Regions from separate parts of the Limibacillus sp. MBR-115 genome, predicted to be linked through region 2. Evidence: riboswitches for the same ligand, from Rfam matches in the RefSeq annotation. Region 2 holds a riboswitch; the other holds the start of a gene.

Region 1 (10,391 bases), on a different contig from region 2:
TGCGAGGCTGTCCAACTGGACATCGGGGGCCAGTTTGGTCAACGCGCTTGCGTCAACCAGATTGACGCTACCTTCCAGCGCGGCTTCCAGACTCGTCATATTGACGGTCCCGGTTACGCGCGCGGCGGCCACGGGTCCGGCAAGGACGAAGCGCTTTATCTCAAGCCGGTCGCTTTCCGGGAGCCGAAGTTGCAAGCTGAATTCCTGATGGCCGGGCAACAATTCTGCCGCTGCACTGTCGGCGGTGAGCGGCAGGTCCAAGAGCCCGTCGAAGGCAACCTCAAGTACGTCTTGCGAACTGATCAGAAGGGTTCCGTCCAGCGAAGCCTGCCCCTCCAGCGAAGCCGCGATTTCTCCTTTCCATTCCGTGACGGGGGCGTCGCCTGTCAGATGCAGCGCGACAGCCGGTAAGGCGGGATCCCCCGCAAGCTTGGCGATCAACCCGCCGCTGCCTTCAGAGGCGTCAAGAGAGAGGCGCAACCTGCCGCTGCCGATCGAATAAGCGGCATCGGCCTTGACGCGTAGATCGCCGTCCAGACGCTGCAGGTCGAGGAAAGAGGTCAATTCGCCCGGTTCGCGGCCCTTCAATCGACCGGAAAGTGAGAGCGATGCCGCTTCACCGATAACATCCTGGCCGAGATCGATCTGCGCGATTACCAACCTGTCGATCTGAAAACCGAAAGGGAGCTCCGGAATGGATAGCTCGTTTCTGGTTTCCTGCTCGTCGGCGGTTGCAGCAGGTAACCTCGCAAGCGAAAGCGTCCCTGCCTCAAGAGAGGAGATTTCCAGGCGACGAGAGAAGAGGGCATCGACTTGCCATTCCAGGCGCAGCCGATCGAGACCCAACCAAGTGCCATCGGGATCGCCTAGCGAAAGACCGGTAACCTCCAGGCTGGAGAAGGGGTCGCCGTTCAAGGCTGCGATGCGGAGTTCCATTTCGCCGGGGGTCGAGGCGGCTTCTTCAATGGTCGTCTTCAGCCACGCAAGCCCCTCCGCGCTGCGAAGCCAATAGGTCGCAGCGGCAATCGCGGCGGTTACCACGAGCAGCGGTAACAACAGCAGCAGGATAAACAGGCGAATTCGGCGCAAGGATTTCCCTTCCGTCAGCGGCCCCGATGTCAGAACGCCTGACCGAGGCTGATGTAGAATGCGTAATTGTCATCGCTGTCCCGCTTGTTCAACGGTACGGCGAAGTCAAAGCGGATCGGGCCGACGGCTGTGTGGTAGCGCAATCCAAGCCCGGCGCCCCAGCGAAACGGCTCACTACCGCTCGGCATTGTGTTGCTGGAGACCATTCCGCCATCCAAGAAGGGTACCACACCTATGTCCTTGGTGACGCGCAGGCGAAATTCCGCGTTTATCTCGGCCACCGATTTTCCGCCGAGCGGATCATTGCTCGCATCGAGCGGGCCGACGGATTGGAAGGCGTAGCCGCGCACTGAACCGCCGCCGCCAGCGTAGAAACGCTTGGAAGCAGGCAGTTCCCCGGCGGTTGCACCGAAAGCGCTGCCTAGCCGGCCGCGCAAGGCAAAGACGTAACGGCTGTCTTCGTCCAGGGCGTGATAGGTTGAAGCGTTGATTTCCGTCGAGGTGAAGGAAAAGCTCTCTTCAATGGTCGCGAAGTAGGGCGTCAGCACGACACCCAATCGCTGGCCATGCGTCGGATCGAGCAAATTGTCGGTGCCGTCGTATTGTGCGGCCATCGGCACGCCGACAAGCCCCAGTGTACGGGCTTCCGTATTGCGGGCGTCGGTGCTTTGCTCAAACTCAAGACTGCCGCCAAGGCTGTAGGTCCAATCCTCGCCCCAGGTGCGTTCCAGGCCAAGGTAGGATGTTATCGCCTTCGATTCGAAAGCGTCGGTGTCCTCGCGGATAAAGCCCCCCTCTGCGAGCAGGGTTTGATCCTCGCCCAGGAACCAGGGCTTGCGCAGACGGCCCGTCAGACTTTGCTCCAGAAGCGAGCCCTTTGCTTCAAGGGTCAAACGCTCACCGGCACCGAAAAGGTTGCGGTGCTGCCAGCGCGCCGAGCCACCCGGTCCATCGATGGAATCGAAATTGAGCGAGAATCCGATAGTCCGTTGAGGCCGTTCTTGGACCACCACCTCGACGGGCAGTTTGTGATCCGTGACCTCGGCGGCCAGCGGCTCCATGGTCACGCTGTCGAACAGCTCGCTGGACATGAGATTGCGTTCACTTTCGTCCAATAACTGCTCGTCGTAGAGAGCGCCGTCCTGCCAGACGATCAGGTGCCGCAAATAGCTTTCATCAATGCTCTCAACCCCATTGAAGCGGACCTCGCCAAATTTGTGCGGCTGACCACTATCCAGGTACAATTCTACAGACAGAATCTGCTTGTCGTGTTCGACATAGACCTTGCGGTCGGTGACTTTGGCGAAGGGGAAGCCCTCGCGACGCAGCATCTGTAAAAGCTTGGTTTGGGCTGCGGCAATAGTCGGCGCGTGGGCACGTCGTCCCAGGCCCAGTCCCAAGTCCTCCAGGCGTTGCTCGTAAGCTGTGCCAGGCTGATTCTCGGCGTCATCAATGATCTTGTATTCCGCCAGTCGGTAGGCCGGGCCACGCTCGATGGAGATGATCACGGCAGCCGGGTCGCCTTCCGAAATCTCATAGGACAGTTTGCTGTCGTAGTAGCCTTCCGAACGGAGCGTCTTCGAAAAGCGCTCGATGTCGTTGTCGATACGCCGTCGCAAACCACCGCGGGTTTGCGGCCTTTGATCCTGAAGCGATAGCAGCTGTGAGGTTTGCTGGATAAGCTCTTCGAGTTTTTTCGACTCCTCCAGGCCTGTGATCGTCACACTGTAGGATTCTCCGCCCGTACTTTCCTCGGTATCCGTGTTGGTGTTGATGTTTGCAGGGTCGCTCGCCGGCTTGGCCAGATCATCGGCGATGTTCGGGGCATCGACCAAAGAGAGATCGCGTTCCTCAGCCGACAGGGTTTGCGCGGCTCCGAAAAGAACCAGCATGGCTAGGCTAGCAAGGTATGTGAACCGGTAAGCGTCGATAGTCTATGTCTCCCCTGGTTCTGCGCCCTTTGAGGCAATAGCAAACAATTGCGGCAGAAATGCCTCTTTCCCACGGAAAGGGATTCCGTGGGAACCGTTAATTTAGAGGCATATGAGACAAAGGCAAAAATGTCGCCGAATTTCCGGTCGTTCTCGCTTCGTTGACAGCTTCAGGGCAAGTCACGATACTGCGCGGAAGTTTGGGTTTTGCCTCTTTTTCGATGTGATGAGAAAGGGGATTACGGGAACGCGGTGCCATTCCGCGGCTGCCCCCGCAACTGTAAGCGGCGAGCAGCACTGCCAATCGGCCACTGGTATAGCTTCATGAGACGGCGAAGCGACTGGGAAGGCGGCAGTGCTGGCTGTGACCCGCAAAGTCAGGAGACCGGCCCAAATGAAGCGTCACCCACCTGACGAACGGGGTGTTTCGACAGGGCGGTCAGCCGTAGCGGTGGCGCACCGAAAGGTGTAGGGCTGATAGCGACGGGTGCTTTGATGGCAGAGGGGTCGAACTCCTCCTCAGGTATATTGTATCTGGTGTTGCTGCTGCTTGTGTTCCTGGCGGCGGTGGCTTCGCTTGCTATAGGCCCGGCCGATATAGGTCCCCTGGATCTTTGGCGGGGCCTGCTTGGCGGTGACGAACGGGTCGTCATAATCCTTGGCGAGTTACGTCTGCCCCGCACGCTTCTTGCCTTGCTGGTTGGCGGCAGCCTCGGGCTGGCTGGCGCTGCGCTTCAAGGTTATCTCCGCAACCCCCTGGCGGAACCGGGGATCATCGGCGTTTCAGCCGCGGCATCCCTGGGCGCCGTTCTAGCCTTCTATTTCGGGCTTGCGGGGCAGCTTGCGGCTTTGTTGCCGGTGGCCGGAATTTTGGGGGCCGGGGCGGCTGTGCTGCTGGTCCAGCTTTTGGCGGGTCGGCAGGCCGGTAGCGTGACCCTGATCCTGGCAGGCGTTGCCGTGAGCGCTTTTGCCTCGGCCCTGACGTCGCTCGCTTTGAACTTGGCTCCAAGTCCCTTCGCCGCATTGGAGATCGTATTCTGGCTGCTCGGCTCACTCGCCGATCGAAGTTTCCCGCAGTTGTGGTTGGTGTTGCCCTTTATTCTTGTGGGTTGGCTTCTGCTGCTGTCCACGGGCCGTTCGCTCGATGCCCTGACGCTTGGCGAGGACGCAGCGGCTTCTTTGGGGGTCGACGTCGTGCGCTTGCGCTGGCGTTTGGTGGGCGGTACCGCATTGGCTGTTGGCGCGGCTACGGCGGTCGCCGGGGCTATCGGCTTCGTCGGCCTTGTGGTGCCGCATCTGCTACGGCCCTTCGTCGGCCAGCGGCCCAGCCGACTTCTTCCCGCTAGCCTGCTCGGTGGAGGTCTGCTGCTTCTCGCCGCCGATCTCGTGGTACGGCTCTTCTCGAACGGGCAGGAGTTGAAGCTGGGCGTGGTGACGGCCCTGATCGGAGCGCCGTTCTTCCTCTGGCTTGTGCTGCGACAGAGGAGGGCGCTATGACCCTTCTGGAATCCGATCAACTCTCTGTTGAGCTTGCGGGGCGGAGCGTACTCTCGCAGGTCTCACTGGCGCTGCACCCCGGCGAGGTCCTGGGGTTGATCGGCCCAAACGGCGCGGGAAAGACGACCTACCTGCGCGCTTGCGTCGGCTTGCTGCCGCTGAGCGCGGGTACGGTGCGGTTTGCCGAGCGCCCGGTTGAAACCTGGGATCGTACTTTGCTGGCGCGTGATCTTGCCTACCTGCCGCAGGCTGCCGAGGTCCACTGGCCGTTGCCAGTTCGCGACGTGGTTGCGTTGGGGCGCTTGCCGCACCAGACGGGTTGGGGTCGTGATCCCGAGGGTGAGGCCGCGGTGGCCGAGGCTATGCAGCTCGGCGATGTGGAGAACCTCGCCGGGAGAATTGCAACGGAGTTGTCGGGTGGCGAGCGTGCCCGTGTGATGCTGGCCAGAGCGCTAGCCGGGCGACCCAAGGTGCTGCTTGCGGACGAGCCGGTCGCCGGACTCGACCCATATCACCGCCTGGAGATGATGGAGTGCCTGACCGTTTTGGCTGGTCGAGGGATGGGTGTGGCCGTGGTCCTGCACGATTTAACCCTGGCCGGGCGCTTTTGCGACCGCGTTGCACTATTCGATCAGGGCCGCCTTGTCGCGGAAGGTGATCCCAGGACGGAAATGACCGCCGCCCGCCTGGCGGAGATTTACCGGGTCGAGGCGCTGACAGGCGAGCAGGGAGACCGCTTCTTTGTTGTTCCTTGGCGCAGGTTGGACGGCGGGCGCTCGGAAAGCGCCGAGGGTGGGAAAGCACGATGACCCAAGCGGTGCGGCATGGCGTAAGTTTGGAAGCGGCGGTGGAGCGGCCTTTGTTGCCGACGGCGATCGTTTCGTCAGGCCGTCTTGCGGGCCTACCAACCTTGATCACGGCATTTCTGTCATTGCTGCTGCACGGCGTCGCCTTGGCCGCGCTCATCGGATGGAGTGGCAGTGCTCAGGTTGAGATGGGGGACATTCAGACCATCGAGGTGCTGTTGGTTGAGAGTGCTTCGCCGACGTCTGGAGCGCGGGAATTGCCCTCGCAGCGCGAGGCACAGAATGAACGAAATGCGGAAAAGACACCCAGTGTTCCCTACGCCGTGCCGCCCCAATCGCGGTTCAGCCGACCAACCTTGGCGACAAAGCTGGACGATGTGGCGGCGACGCAGTCGAGCGTTGCCAAGGTCGTGGACCCGGTCACACCACCGGGACCCATGCCTGAACAGGCGTCGGCCCTTTCTAGCGATATCCTTTCCTCGGAGCCGCCTGTGACGGTTCATCCTGAAGCGCCTTTACTTCGGTCATCGCCAAGCTCGGCAGAAAAGCCTCAGGAAGCTTCCCTCGCAAAGGCCTTGCCCAGCCCGCCGCCGATCAAACCGGCTCCGCCTCTAGATGCCGGTGTCGCATATCAACAGGCGCTCACGCCGAGGGCCCCGATAGAAGAACCTCGGGAGCAACCCGGCGACAGACAAACGGCAGCTTTGCCCGATCACTCAGCCACTTTGGACGCAAAGCAAGATGTGGGACCGGGAGACAATGTCGACCCGATTGGTAGCCCGGCTTCCTCGGACAGCAAGGCCTTCAGCGGTGCTGGCGGCAGCTTGGCGGTCGCGGCGCCAGGCAATCGACCCCCCGCTTATCCGAACATCGCCCGCCGTCGCGGCCAGGAAGGGCTTGTTCTGTTACGTGTGGAAGTCACGCCCGCCGGTCAGGTGGCCGCGGTGCAGATCGCAACCAGCAGCGGGCATTCGATCCTGGACCGGGCGGCTGTCGATGCGGTGGAAGATTGGCGGTTCCAACCCGCGGTGCGGGCTGGCCAAAGCATAGCAGCGACGCTTGAAATACCCGTTCGGTTTCGCCTGACCGACTAGGCGCGGAAAGTAGGTTTGACTTCCTTCGCGCTGGAATTTCGCGTGATAAGGCCGATGCGCCGCCGTTTCTCCCCGGTCGGCAAATTTAACTAAGCCCTTGCAATCACGCAGCGCGGTCCAATATGACGCGTCATTGCCTTCCGGTGATAGCTCGGGTGAAAAGTCCTCGTATAATGCGCCAATTGTTGCGTTTATCTTTATACGTTTGGCTCCGGTACCCGGATAGCCCATCGGGGATAGAATTGCTGCAGCACGAGCCTATCATTCCATGAGTTATTTTCTGGTCGGAGCAGGTTTGGTTCTCCTCTTTGTCGGAGGCGAAGCACTCGTTCGTGGTGCGGTTGTGCTGGCCCGAGCGCTGGGCGTTTCACCGCTTTTCGTCGGTGTGGTTATCGTAGGATTTGGAACGTCGGCGCCGGAGTTCGTGGTTTCGGTCGAGGCGGCCTTGGTGAACAAGCCGGACATTGCCGTAGGCAATATCGTCGGCAGTAACATCGCCAATCTCCTGCTTATTCTTGGCGTTGCCGCCGTTATTTATCCGATGCCCGCACGCTTCAATCAGATCTGGCGAGAGGCGCTGGCCGTATTGTTCGGTGCGCTGCTGCTGATACCGCTCGGCTATATGGGAATCATCGTGTTCTGGCAGGGCATTGTCATGTTGGCGTTGCTTGCTGCGTTCCTGGTCTACACCTATTGCAGGCAGAGCCGTCAACCGATGGCCGAGGAAGAACTGCTTGATGAGATGCGCTTGCCAAGCAAGTCGACGGCGGCGAATCTGGGTGTGGGTACCGTTGTCTCCGCAGCCGGAATTGCGACGTTGGTGCTGGGATCGAATTTGCTGATTGAAGGTGCCATAGACATCGCGATGCAGTTTGGTATCTCCGAGGCCGTCGTTGGTCTTAGCCTGGTAGCGGTGGGGACGTCCCTGCCGGAGTTGGCAACCTCGATTGTCGCCGCCATCCGCCGGCATTCCGATGTGGCGCTTGGAAATGTCCTGGGCAGCAACATCTTCAATGTTTTTGCCATACTGGGCGCGGCGTCTCTGATTACGCCCATCCCCTTTTCTCCGGAAATAGCGCAGGTCGATGTCTGGATCTGCATTGCCTCGACGCTTCTGGTGGGAGTCTTGATTCTGAGCGAGAAGCGCTTGTCACGGAGCGAGGGAAGTCTCCTTCTCGCCGCCTATGCGGGCTACATCATTTATCTCTACAGCTAAGCGCGAGAGCGGTTTCCTGTTTCCCCTTGGCGACAGAGCCGTTATCTCTGCCTGAGCTTGGCGGCGCGCCTGGCGAAGTCGAGGTTTGAATGGTGCGAAGGCTAATCTTTCTGGTTCCTGATGCAGGATACTTCCTGGGCCATCGCCTGGCATTGGCGAAAGCGGCGCGCGCGGCCGGGTGGGAGGTTGAGGTAGCAACGGCCCCCGACGCCCGGCAAGCGGAGATCGCCGCATTGGGGTTTGTCGTCCACTCACTGCCTTTCCGCCGTCATGGCCGCAACCTCCTGGGCGCCTTTTTGTCGCTGGCGGCAATCTGGCGTCTTTACCGCACCCGGCGTCCGGATCTAGTGCACCACGTGACGTTGAAGGCCGTCGTCTTGGGCGGCCTTGCGGGCCGCTTGGCCCGGGTTCCGGCGATGGTTCATGCCGTGACGGGCCTGGGCTACCTTTTTACCGCCGAGTCCTGGGATTGGCGGTTGCTGCGCTGGCCGGTGAAACTTGCAGTTTGTCTGGCGACGCCTGCACAGGCCAGGCTGTTGACCGAACATTCGGGCGACCGGGCTCTTCTTGCCTGGACGCCGGGTCTGCGCGCCCGCGCCCGTGTTATCGACGGATCGGGCGTGGATACCGAAAGCTTTGCTCCGGCGCCGCTGCCCAACGGCCCCACTCGGTTTCTTCTTGCTTCCCGGCTTCTTAAGTCGAAGGGCATAGAAAGCTACGCCGCTGCCGCGGCCGAGCTTCGGGCAGCCGGTGTCAGGGCTGAGTTTTTGTTGGCCGGCGATCTGGATTCAAGACATCCGGACGGACTGGAGCGCGCCCTGCTGGAGCGGTGGAAAAGCATGGGCACGATTGAATGGGTCGGTTACTGCGCCGACATGCCGAGCCTTTTGGCTTCGGTTCATGCGGTGGTCCTGCCGAGCGCCTACGGCGAAGGCATCCCGCGCTGTCTGCTCGAAGGCGCTTCAGTTGGCCGAGCTTTGATCGCCAGCGAACTGCCCGGTTGCCGGGCCATCGCCCAGGATAAGAGAAACGGTTTCATCGTGCCCTCGGGCAATGTCCCGGCCCTAGCGGCTGCGATGGGAAAGCTCGCGGGCGACAGAAATCTCCTTGCGCAATTTGGCAAGGCCAGCCGGGATTTGGTTTTGGAGCGTTTCAGCGACGCCCAGATTACCGCTGCGACCCTGGAGGTTTATCGCGAGATTACGTGAACCTCCAGGGTGCCAGCGTGAGCCCGGTCAGTGTCCGGCTAAGTGATTCCATTCGGGCAACAGTACGATCGAGTTGGGATTGAAGCCCGCATTCTTCAGGGTATCCATCGACCCCAGGACCTTATGCTGCTGAAGGTCTATGACCGTGACGCCGCCATCGCTCATGCCCGGGAGGTTCAGTAGGGCATTCTGCACGAAGCCGTACTTCTCGTCCTTGGTGATGGCAACGTGATGAGCACCCTCTCCGGCGGGAAGACTTTCGATCAAGCTCGGCTTGCCGGGGTCCATTCCGACATCGAAGACATGGAGATGGCCTGGCTTGGCAGTCGTTACGTAGAGCCGGTCGCCTGCATCGTTGAAGTACATCTCAAGGGGCACGCCTGCCTCCAGCGAAGCGAAATCGAAGACCTGCTCCGACTTGAAGTCCTGTGAGCCCTCGTCCCAGGTCATGGTCCAGAGCGTTCCGCCGAACATATTGGTGACGTAGGCTATTGGAGGTTCTGCTCCAGGGACAAAAAGAATCTCTACAGGGGCTTCTCCGGACCCCTCCGGCTTCATCGAAAGCCGGTGTGATCCCAGCGGTTGATAGGTCGTTGCATCGACGACAGAAACAACTTCATCAGGGCTCTTCAGGTCGCCGCTGATCGTGCTGGTGACCAGAACCCGATTGGATTTGCTGTTGACTGCCAGACCATGCGGATAGGTGCCCGGCAGCTTGATCTCCGCCAAAATTTCATCGTTAGAGACGCGACCTACGAAGACGTTGGCCGAGTTCATGCAGGTCGTGAACCACCGCTCGTTGGTTTCGTCAAAAATGACATCCTCCGCCATCTGACAGCCTTCCAGCGCGATGGGCTTCAAACGATAAGGATAGCGCTGCATGTCCATCACCATCAGCGAGGGCTGTGCAAGTGAGGTTACGTAGGCTTTGGTCATGGTCCTATCGTAGAAGATATGATGGACCACCTGATCGGCGGGCATGGGAATGTCCATGATGATCTTGCCGAAGGAACCGGACCCCGGATCGACATCGATAATCGCTATTCCCTCTCGCCGCTCGCCCGGTCCGGATAGCTTTAGCGCTTTCAGCGAATCCGCTGTCTTGCTCTCGTAGTTCATCATGGCGAGAATTTCAGCTTGCGTGGATGTTCCGCTCAGAAGCATTGCTGCAATGCCAAGCGCTGTTGTCATCGTAAGAACTTTCATAGGAACTCTCTCCCTAGTAGGTGAAACGCCCCGAGAGTTGTTCTTGATATGATCGCCGCTTAGCCTTCGGGGGCTGCTCGGCTGAGAGCCTCTCATGCAGTTTTTTGAATTACTCAGCTCGACAAATCTTCTGCCACCAACCCGGTTTCGTCAATTAGAATGCCCGTTACAGCAGACTCTATTTACGGTCGAAAGGACGTTAAGGTTTGAACCGAAAGTTGATTTCAGGCTTTCTGTTGAGTTCCACCCTGCTGGTTGTGGCGGCGACGGTGCTGGCTGACACGCGCAGCTTTGCACTGCAGGCTGTCGGCGGCGCTTTGAGCGAAGGAGGCGATACCATCACC
Region 2 (10,391 bases):
GGGTGCGTCGGTGAGGCGGACGGTAACCTCCCAGAAAAGCAGCAAGACGGCCGCGATCACCAGACTGCGGGCGATTCTGGTCATGGTCGATCTCGTGCAAGTAGGAGCCGGTTCAGTAGGGCCGACTGGGCAGCCAGGATGTCGACGGATCTAGGGTTCCGGGGTGTTGGTTCGGCGGGAATAGGAAAGGATTCGAGCGTTGCGGGGCGTCCGGACATAATCAGAATGGAATCCCCCAGCCGCAATGCTTCCAATGGGTCATGGGTGACCAGAAGGACGGTCCGCCCCTTTAGCAAATTTGCCGCGAGTTCTTGCAGCTCCAGGCGTGTAATGGCATCGACTGCCGAGAATGGCTCATCCATCAGGACAAATGGCTGGTTCTCGAAAAGCGTTCGTGCCAGGGCAGCCCGCTGACGCATTCCGCCGGAAAGCGCTGCAGGTCTTTTCCCTGCAGCATCGGCAAGGCCCACCGCCCTTAAGAGCTCCAGCGCGCGCATTTCTGCGGTACGGGTGTCTTCTCCACCTTTCCCATAACGCAATCTATGACCCAGGCAAACGTTCTGAAGCGTGGTCAACCAAGGTAACAAGAGATCCTGCTGGGCCATGTAGGAAAGGCGGCCTTCGAGGCTAGCTCCATCACTGTCTCTCACGTTGCCCATTGCCGCATCGCCCAGCCCGGCCAGGAGCCTTAACAAGCTAGATTTACCAATTCCCGAGGGGCCAAGCAGGCATGTGGTTTGTGCAGCAGGGAGTGTGAGTTGCAGACCGGTGAAAAGCGGCTCACCTTGAAAGGAAAGCGTTCCATCGGTCAGGTGGACGTCTGGAGCACGTTCATTGGAATGGTGTTTGGCGGCCTGAGTCTGCAAGATATGTTCCCGGAACCAGCGGCGACGGCGGACTATTGCAAGGCGCCGCGCGCGGGACAAGAGAAAGCAGTGACTTGTTTGGGCGGACAAGGATCGTGACCCGTTCTGGCATAGGCTGTTTTAGGGTTAATTCGCGAACTGGGAGCCTGAACTGAAACAGGAACCTCACGAACCCCTGCGGCACCCGGTCATGGTCGCCAGCGAAATCTATCGGACTTCCAGCTATGGCGGTCGGCATCCGTTGTCGATTCCCCGGGTCTCCACCGTCGTCGATGTTTGTCGTGCGATGGAGTGGTTGTCCGACGACGCCTATATCGATAGCCCACAGGCGACCGCCCAGGAGTTGGCGAGGTTTCATGATCCGGAGTACATCGCGGCTGTTCAACGCCTTGAGAAGGAACAGCAGGCCGATGCGGATGCGCGTCAACGATTCAATCTCGGTGTGAATGGGAATCCAATTTATCCGGAGGTGTTCCGGCGACCAGCGACGGCGGCCGGTGCGTCGCAGCTTGCGGGTCGCTTGTTGCGATACGGCGGCATTGTACATAGCCCGGCGGGAGGTACGCATCATGCGTTGCGCGACCGCGCAAGCGGGTTTTGCTATTTCAATGATCCGGTCCTGGCGATCCTCAGCCTTCTCGATCAGGGCTGCGACCGGGTCTTTTACTTGGATATCGACGCCCATCATGGGGATGGCGTGCAGATCGCGCTTTCGGGAGAGCCGCGCGTGTTCACCTGCTCAATGCATGAGGCGGGTCGATGGCCAATGAAGAAAGATGAACTGCTGGGGAACCTGAATGACACAGGCGGGGGTCAAGCCCTCAATCTGCCGGTTATCGAGGGATTTAACGACAGCGAGTTTCGGTTCTTATTTGAGTCAGTCGTATTGCCATTGATCGATCGCTTCAAGCCGGATGCTGTGGTTCTACAATGTGGATGCGATGGATTGGCGGATGATCCGCTCAGCCGACTGTCATTGTCGAACCAGGCGCACTGGGCAGCGGTTAGGGGCCTGATTGGTGTTGCGCCGCGGTTTCTCGTGCTTGGCGGCGGCGGTTACAATCCTTGGGCGGTGGCCCGATGCTGGTCGGGTGTATGGGCCGTTCTAAACGGCTTTGACGTGCCGAAACGGCTACCAGAGGGGGTTGTCGGAATTCTTCGGTCGCTGATTTGGCGTCATAGCAAGGGGCGAAACCCTCCGTCCCATTGGATGGAAACACTCGCGGATCTGCCAAACGAAGGGCCCTTGCGCCCGGAAATTCGTGATTTGGCAAAAGCCGCGCTGATGTGATGGAAACAAACGATAGTGAAGTCGAACCCACTTGCGAGGCAGATCAAAGCGCGGCAGGCTACGGCCATGTTTAGGAAGCTTCTATCAATTTCCCTTCTTATTGGCGTTTTCTGGATCACTGCGGCCTCGGCTCAAAGCAGCCCGGAAGAGGTGTATTTCGAGAAAGACCGGTTGGTCATCGAAACACTGGAAGGCAAGCGGTTCGCCTTTACTATTGAACTGGCGATTACGCCAAAACAGCAAGCGCGCGGGCTGATGTATCGCCGCGGCATGGCTGCGGATTCGGGCATGCTTTTTATCACGGACACCCCGCGCGAAATCAGCATGTGGATGAAGAATACGTTCATTCCCCTGGATATGCTTTTCGTGGATAGCCAGGGTGTGATCGTGAAGATCGCGTCGGGAACGGTACCGCATTCCCTGGAAACGGTGGCCTCGGGTCAGGCGGTAAAAGCCGTGTTGGAGATCAATGCCGGCGTGTCGGAACAGCTTGGAATTACCGAAGGATCGCAGCTTCTTTATCCAACCTTTGAATAGGCCTCTTGCCTGAGAGCGGCGGAGCGCTTAAACAGGCGTCACAACCGCCGCTGGCGGGGAGTAGCTCAGCCTGGTAGAGCACCTGCTTTGGGAGCAGGGGGTCGTTGGTTCGAATCCAGTCTCCCCGACCACTTCATGTTTTTCCGGAGTGCCGATCCGCAATTCGCGCGCCCGTTTGCTTGAAATTCTATCATGATCTGCACGCGATGATGCATTTCCATAAATTTTATGGATAATTGTGTGCATGGTGATCGATCGAAAAAAATTTGCAAAGGCGGAACAGCGGCAGAAGGTCGCGCGGAAAGAGGCGCTATACATCCTGCGCGTCATTCTTTTTGCGTTGATCCTGGTGGGGGTGGGTATTACCGCGTATTATAACTTGCGCTAGGTGCAGGTTAGCTGCTTGCTTATCAATCCTGAGCTATAATCTTAAGCGAATCGGGAAGATAGCCCGACCCTGCTACAATCCCAAAGGCTGACGCTCACGTTATGCGATCTTCTTCGTCCAAGCTACCCGATCCGACGACCCTTGAAGATAGATTGGTCTTCTTCAAAGCCTTCTTACGATCGCCCCTAAGCACCGGTTCCATCACGCCCTCGTTTAAATATCTAGGGCGGCGGATGCGGCGCATTATTGACGAGCAGGGGTTTGCCAAGAGTGCGATCATAGAGTTTGGGTGTGGTACGGGATCCGTTACCCGAAGCTTTGACGGCCATGAAGTCATTGGCCTGGATTTGGATGAGCGACTGCTCGCCAAGGCTAGGAGAAATTGCCCTTTCGCGCGTTTCGAAACCGCCGATGTCTGCGCCGATGGCTTCGAACTTCCAAAGTTCACAAGCCAGCGGGCGTACTTGGTTTCTTGCATACCGGTCGTGAACCTTGGTGAGCGACGGGTTGTCTTCGAGCGGAACCTGCAACGCCTTTTCGAGGATTCCCGTGTGAGTGGTTTCCTGCAGTTTACCTACCTGCCGAAGCGCCCCCTTAATCTGCAAGGAAAAGTTCAGCGCAGAAATTTGGTCCTCCGCAACCTTCCGCCGGCCTTCATCTATTGTTGGGAGCCCAGCCAAGGAACTCCCGGTGAAGCTTTGACCGCGGAAGCGAGCTGATCGTTCCTGCAACAGGTCAGTTTCACCGTTTCATTGCCCAGAAAAGCAACAGGATCACCACGATTCCAGCACCCCAAACGATCGGGTTCGCCACATCTAAGGTGAAATCTCCGACTTGTAGCTGCGAGTTGGAGATGGTGCGCGTCGTCTGGGAAACGGCTCCGCCGATCGTCTCTCCAGGCGATCCGAATTGTGCCTGAAAGCTCATGTTTCGATCCTAGCTGATATCGGCCGATTTTGCCGCAAAACCGTCTGGAAGTGTAGTTGCGATCACCGTAAGGGTCGGCGGCGGTGTCAGGAGCGTAGTCCTGCGATAACTTCCGAGGAGGGCGAGAGGAGGGTCGTTTGATCAGGGTAGGGTAAGCACGCAGTCAGGCCCCTTGTATCCAAACGGGCGAGCCCACAGCCTTCGATCGCCCGGCGATAGCGTTGGCGGGCCGAGTTGTCGAACAACAACAAGCCGTCCGGCTTTACCTTCTCAATGGCCGGAGTCAGACATGCGGCACGGCAACGGCCGTCGATAATAATCAAATCGAACCGGCCCTCGTGATCATTGATGCTGTTCACGTAAGTGCCGAAGTCCAATCCCTCATACCCGTCCCGGGCAGAGCGGTGGCGCGGGTCGGTATTAGGTGATGCAGGCTGCGCCGGTACGCAATGGACACGCGCGTGCGCACCTATTGCTATAAGCGCGTCCTGGACTTCTGCAGCCCAATCAGCGTCATGCTCAACGGAAATGACTTCGGCGGCGCGATTGGCAAGCCAGACGGTACTGGCGCCGCTGCCGTACTCGAATACCCTAGCGGCGGCGCGATTCTTCAAGAAACGTTCGATGATATCTGCCGATTCAAGTGTCCACCAGGGCAGGTCGACTCGGCAGAGGTCTTCAAAGTCATAAATGGCGAACAGGCTACGCAACCAAAGACACCAGCGGTTGGCCCGTCGCCGTTCCAAGAATCCGAGAAGCCCAATCGCTGCGGCAAGCTTGCGTAAAATACGCATGCAACAGATGAAGGTTGATCGCAGGACAGCCTTCATTTTCCTTTGGCTTTTTTGGTGGGGGTTGAAGAATCAGGGCTGGGAAACCCGACCCGATCCGCCACGAGATAACGTTCAGATGCATTGTTTTCGCTGGCCAGAACAAGCTCGGCAATCAAGCCGGTTCCAAGCAACTGTGTGCCGGTCAGGATCAAAAGAATACCGAAGAACAGCAAAGGACGGTCGCCAATTGGACCAAGCCCTGCAAACCATAGGACCGTAAGGTAGAAGAGTATTAGGAAACCGATGAAGCCGAGCGGCAATCCAATCAATCCAAAGAGATGTAGAGGGCGCGCCCGGTAACGGGTCAACAAGATCACAGTCACAAGGTCGAGCAGGCCTTTTGCAAGCCGGGCCGTACCGTATTTGCTCTTTCCCTGAAGCCTGGGGTGATGGGTAACCGGGAGCTCCGCAACTCTGAACCCCAGGGCATAAAGCATGGCTGGAGTGAAACGGTGCAGCTCGCCATAAATACGCAAGTGTGCGGCAGCATCCCGGCGATAAATCTTCAAGCCGCAGTTCATGTCATGCAGTTCGAGGCCGAACGCTCGGGCAACCACGAAGTTGAACACTTTTGACGGAAGACGCTTGCCGATGGGATCCTGACGGTCCTTCTTCCACCCGCTAACGATGTCATACCCTTCGTCGAGTTTATCGAGAAGCCGCGGAATTTCCTTGGGGTCGTCCTGCAGGTCGGCGTCCATAGTGACAATGTATTCGCCGCTTGCCTCCTTGAACCCGGCCATAAGCGCCGCAGCCTTGCCAAAATTCCGCGTAAAGCGAATGAGGCGCACCTGCGCCTCTTCCTCTGCCAACCGTTTAGCGATTTCTGGCCCGCGGTCCCGACTTCCGTCGTCCACCAGCAAGATTTCATAATTGAAATCATAATCGAGCAATGCCGCCTTGATAGCCACGATCAGGGCTTCGAGACTGCCTTCTTCATCCATGAAAGGTATAACAATGCTGATAGAGCGAGGAGTGGACATAAACAACCAACTATGGTTTTTCGGACAATGAAAAGAGTAAGCAGGATTCGGTAAATTGTCTATGAATGCAAAACTGTAACAATTGGTTTCGTTCTGTTTTTTGCTTAGTCGAACCGATTATGGAAATGCCGCCGATGAGCGCTGTACAACGAAACATTGCATACGCTGGGTCTCTTATCGGGCGACCTTTCTGTTCGTTGCTTCTGCTGGCTTTGGCGTTGGCGCCAATCGCTTTCCATCCTTTGGGAATTGGGCGGGATTATCCCAATCACCTTGCAAGGGTGTTTATTCAAGGGGCTTTCGGTCACCAACCCGCATTGCAGCAGTTCTATCAATTGAACCAGCAGGCAATTCCTGATCTGGCTATGGATCTATTGGTCGGTCCCTTCGTTGGCTTAATCAATGTCTATACCGCAGCCACGGTTTTTTCGGTGTTTGCCGTCGCATTACTTCCCGTTGGTGGCATGCTGCTACATTTCGTTCTGTACCGACAGTGGTCCCTTTGGCCATTAGCCTGCCTGCCTGCGTTGTACAGCGCGCCGCTTGCCGGTGGGTTGATCAATTTTCTTGCCGGTGTGGGCTTATCACTCGTCGGCTTTTCGGGATGGATAGCCTTTCGCCAGCGAAACCGCTGGCTGCGGTTAGCAATCTTCCTGCCTCTCGTGGTCGTCCTATGGTTCTGGCATGCTCTTGGTTTCCTGGCGTTGGGTTACATGGTCCTCGCTTACGAAGTGGCACGGGCCCTGCATCAGCCAAAACACGCCTCTTTGTTCTGCCAGCGGGAACTTCTGTTGCAGAGCATCCTCTTTATGGTGCCACTGGCTTTGCTGATCATATCCTTCTTGTCATTGGGCGGACTTCCCGCCGGGGGTATTTCCTTTGGTAGTCCCATGGCAATGTTGATAAATTTCACTTTCGCCTTTGGCCTGTCCGACTTGCTCCAGGGGATAATTGTATTGGCGGTCGTGGCGGTCATTCTTATTGCTCTACGGCAAGCCGGGGCACTGGTGTGGCATCCTGATATCAGGGTACCTGTGATCGCTGTGGGGCTTCTCGTCCTGTTTATCCCCGAAAAATTCCTGGGCATTAGCCTGCTGCAGTTGCGGTTTCCCGCACTCTTCGTTTTTTTGCTGTTTGCGGGTAGCCAATTGACGGTCGCCTCAGTGAAGGTGAGGGGCCTTCTTGCAATATTGTTCCTTGGTCTGTTTGCCTGGCAGTGGTCCTATGCTTGGCAACGCATGGCGAGCGTTGATCGGGTTCAGCGCGAGATGACGGAAGCGTTTGCCGGGATGAGTGAAGGCAGTTGGCTTTTAACCGCTTGGCCGCCGGAGAAGGATCGATCCGAGTTGGTGTGGAACGAATTGTATCACTCCAGCAGCCTTGCGGTTATCGAAGCCATGGCCTTCGAACCCAAGCTTTTTACTAACACCTCGCGCGTAAACGTTCGCGCACCGTTGAGCGTGTTTAATGAACCCCAAGCCTATCCTGCGAAAATGCTGGAACTGCTTGAGCGTGCCGCAAAGGCGGCGCCCAATGAAGCCGGGTGGGGGCAGGATGGCGCGGCCCGGTACTTCGATGGGTGGCCAGGTACCTTCGACTATTTGTTGTGGTTGGGACGCCAACCCTTGGATGCGCCGACGGATTGGAACCTGACGCCCGTAGCGACAAACCCGGAGTTCATTCTCTATCGAATTAACTGAACGTCCTTGAGGCGTGGGTCGCGGCCCTTCCACTATGTGTCGTCCAGGCGATTGACATTCCCCGGCCAGACGGCCAAAAGTTCAATCGCGTGACGGTTTTTCGGGTTGTAGCGGCCTGAAAACGCAAGAGGGAACGTGGTGCGAGGCGCGAATCATTGCGCGGAATCAATTCCACGGCTGCCCCCGCAACTGTAAGCGGCGAGCCTTTATCCGTATAAGCCACTGGTCCACAAAGTTTTAAGGACTGGGAAGGCCGGGTAACAGGCTAAGACCCGTGAGCCAGGAGACCTGCCGTCGCGTCGTGTTTCGGTCGGTGGACGGGGGAGTCCGCGAACGGGATAACGGCCCGGATTGCAGAATCCAAGCTTCGAACAGCGGGCCGCTCGTTGCTTTCTCCAATCTAAACCCTCGCCTCTGGAATGCGCGTGAAAATGCCTTTTACCCGGAGGGGGGAAGCAATGTCTCTCAATAAGCAAGCACTGCTCTATGCAGGCCTGATCTCGACAGTTTTTTCACTGGCCCATGTAACATCTGCGGCCGCGCAGGATTCCGATGTAGTTTCGCCAAGTACGCCGGGTAAGGAAATCGTTGTCAGTGCAAGTCGTGTGCCGATGTCGGCTAACAGGGTCGGCAGCGCCGTCACGGTCATTGATGCCGATGATCTGGAGGATCGGCAGACGCAATCGGTGGCCGATGTTCTGCAGGAAGTTCCCGGCGTAGCGGTGACCCGATCGGGTGGCATGGGGTCCTTGACCGAAGTTCGCATCCGCGGCGCGGAGGCAAATCAGACGTTGGTTTTAATTGACGGCGTGCGCGTCAATGACCCGTCTCGCGGTAACGCGTTCAACCTCGATAATCTTCTGGCGGTTGATCTCGAACGTATCGAGGTGTTGCGCGGCCCGCAGTCCGCGCTCTATGGCAGCGAAGCCTTGGGTGGCGTGATTAACATCATCACCAGGAAAGGCGGACCATCTCGTGTGTCGGCTACGTTGGAGGCTGGGACACTTGAAAGCTACCGTTTCTCCAGTTCGGTCAGTCATAGTGAAGAGAACTACTCATTTTATTTAGGAGCGACACGCCTTAATAGCGACAGCGTTTCTGCTCTGGACCGCAAGATGCCCGGCGTCTCGGAGACGGACCCCTATGAGAACACCAGTATCAATGCCAATCTGCAGTTCGATGTAGGGCGGTTTGTCGAGGTTAGTTTAAGTGGCCGCTATAGCGATGCGACGGTGGAGTTTGACCCCTTGGTGTTCGACCCGAACACCTTCGTATCTGCAACGCAAGATGAGCCGGGTGTCTTTACCGATACCGTTGAAGCCTCGGGGCGAGCACAAGCTAAGCTGACTTTGTTCGAGGGGCAGTGGGAACAGATCGTTGCGGCCGGTATCTCCGACATCGATACCGAGACGACGGACCCCTTCTTCTTTTTGCCGGTCACTTCGACCGAGGGGCAGGTAAGGGAATACCTCTATCAATCGAACATCTTCTTTGCCACACCGGAAGTGGCAAACGCTGAGCACACGCTCATCCTTGCGTTTGAACGCTTGGAAGAGGATGCGGCGGGAACGTTCCTTTCGGGCGGAGAAGATCAATCCCTGGCGAGTAACTCCTTGATCGGCGAGTATGAATTGGCGCTGTGGGATAGCCTGTTCCTGGGGGGCAGCATTCGACAGCAGCAGAACGAAAAACTTTTCGATGACAGCACGACCTACCGCGCCACGCTGGCCTACCTCTACGCAGAAACCGATACGCGCCTGCATGGCAGTTTCGGCAAAGCAGTCAAGAACCCGACACTGACCGAGCTCTTCGGTTTTGGGCCGGGCTTTACGGGCAACCCGAACCTGCAGCCCGAATCGGCAATCGGTTGGGATATTGGGATCGAGCAGAACTTCTGGGATAAGCGCGCATCAGTCGATGTCACCTATTTCGATTCGACCATCGAGGACTTGATCGTCGGTACAGGGAATACGGCCTTCAACGCGACTGGTGAAAACCGGATCAAAGGGTTGGAAGTTGCGGGCTCGATTCGCCCCTTGCCTGATTTGCGTCTGACGGCCAGCTACACTTATACCGACAGTGAGGACAGCAACGGACAAGAGCTGATTCGCAGACCTCGCCATATGGGTAGCCTCAACGCCAACTATCGCTTCCTAGATGGTCGTGCCAGCGTGAACCTGGGTTTAGTGCACAAGGGTAAGCAAGACGACCTGAACTTTGCGACTTTTCCGGCAACACGGGTCGGTCTCGATTCCTATACGACCGTCAATCTCGGCGGTTCCTATGATATTACTGAGGGCGTGAGTCTTTTCGCTCGTGCGGAGAATCTGACGGATGCCGAACAGATCGACGTGTTTGAAACCAGAGGCCCGGGCCTTACGGCGTTTGTGGGCCTTCGGATCGGTTTCTCGCCGGATTGATTGCCCGCGGTGGCTATCGGTTTGCTCGTGGTTGCTTTTCCTGATTCTGATCGGGGCAGGAGGGGTATCATTGGGTCAGTTGTCGGCCGCCGAAACACGATCTGGACCACAACGCATTCTTTCCATGAATCTTTGTATCGACCAGTTGCTGCTGCAACTGGTCGATCGAGACCGCATTCTATCCGTTGCCGCTGATAGTGCTGATCCACAGCTGTCGTCCATTGCCGATCAGGTTAAGGGGATTCCCGTTAATCACGGACGCGCCGAGGAAGTTATCGCATTCAATCCCGATCTCGTCCTGGCAGGCCCCTTCACGACGCCGCATACCGCGGGTCTGTTGCAGCGCTTGGGTTACAGGGTGGAGACCATCCCGTTACCCCGATCATTCTCAGAGGCGTCCAAGGTGATCACCGAGCTTGCCGATTTGCTGGAAGTCGGCCCTCGCG

Evidence for each region. A riboswitch is a leader RNA that binds a small molecule or an ion and turns the genes downstream of it on or off. The one in region 2 is predicted to bind cobalamin.
Region 1: linked by a shared signal. The riboswitch ahead of ABIE63_RS10840 (iron ABC transporter permease) and the one ahead of ABIE63_RS12010 (TonB-dependent receptor) in region 2 are both predicted to bind cobalamin.

Annotation. Positions count from the first base shown of each region.
Region 1 covers NZ_JBEPTJ010000004.1:237,074-247,464, forward strand. Annotated here, with positions in the region: gene ABIE63_RS10830 (translocation/assembly module TamB domain-containing protein) at 1-1,089, opposite strand, end outside; gene ABIE63_RS10835 (autotransporter assembly complex family protein) at 1,119-2,981, opposite strand; cobalamin riboswitch at 3,206-3,429, shown strand; gene ABIE63_RS10840 (iron ABC transporter permease) at 3,516-4,517, shown strand; gene ABIE63_RS10845 (ABC transporter ATP-binding protein) at 4,514-5,326, shown strand; gene ABIE63_RS10850 (energy transducer TonB) at 5,323-6,417, shown strand; gene ABIE63_RS10855 (calcium/sodium antiporter) at 6,686-7,633, shown strand; gene ABIE63_RS10860 (glycosyltransferase family 4 protein) at 7,723-8,841, shown strand; gene ABIE63_RS10865 (YncE family protein) at 8,869-10,047, opposite strand; gene ABIE63_RS10870 (hypothetical protein) at 10,254-10,391, shown strand, end outside.
Region 2 covers NZ_JBEPTJ010000005.1:149,735-160,125, forward strand. Annotated here, with positions in the region: gene ABIE63_RS11955 (ABC transporter permease) at 1-84, opposite strand, end outside; gene ABIE63_RS11960 (ABC transporter ATP-binding protein) at 81-866, opposite strand; gene ABIE63_RS11965 (acetoin utilization protein AcuC) at 1,057-2,157, shown strand; gene ABIE63_RS11970 (DUF192 domain-containing protein) at 2,224-2,694, shown strand; tRNA gene ABIE63_RS11975 (tRNA-Pro) at 2,749-2,825, shown strand; gene ABIE63_RS11980 (hypothetical protein) at 2,939-3,082, shown strand; gene ABIE63_RS11985 (methyltransferase domain-containing protein) at 3,316-3,801, shown strand; gene ABIE63_RS11990 (hypothetical protein) at 3,824-4,009, opposite strand; gene ABIE63_RS11995 (hypothetical protein) at 4,096-4,839, opposite strand; gene ABIE63_RS12000 (glycosyltransferase family 2 protein) at 4,836-5,825, opposite strand; gene ABIE63_RS12005 (hypothetical protein) at 5,960-7,525, shown strand; cobalamin riboswitch at 7,602-7,836, shown strand; gene ABIE63_RS12010 (TonB-dependent receptor) at 7,984-9,945, shown strand; gene ABIE63_RS12015 (ABC transporter substrate-binding protein) at 10,016-10,391, shown strand, end outside.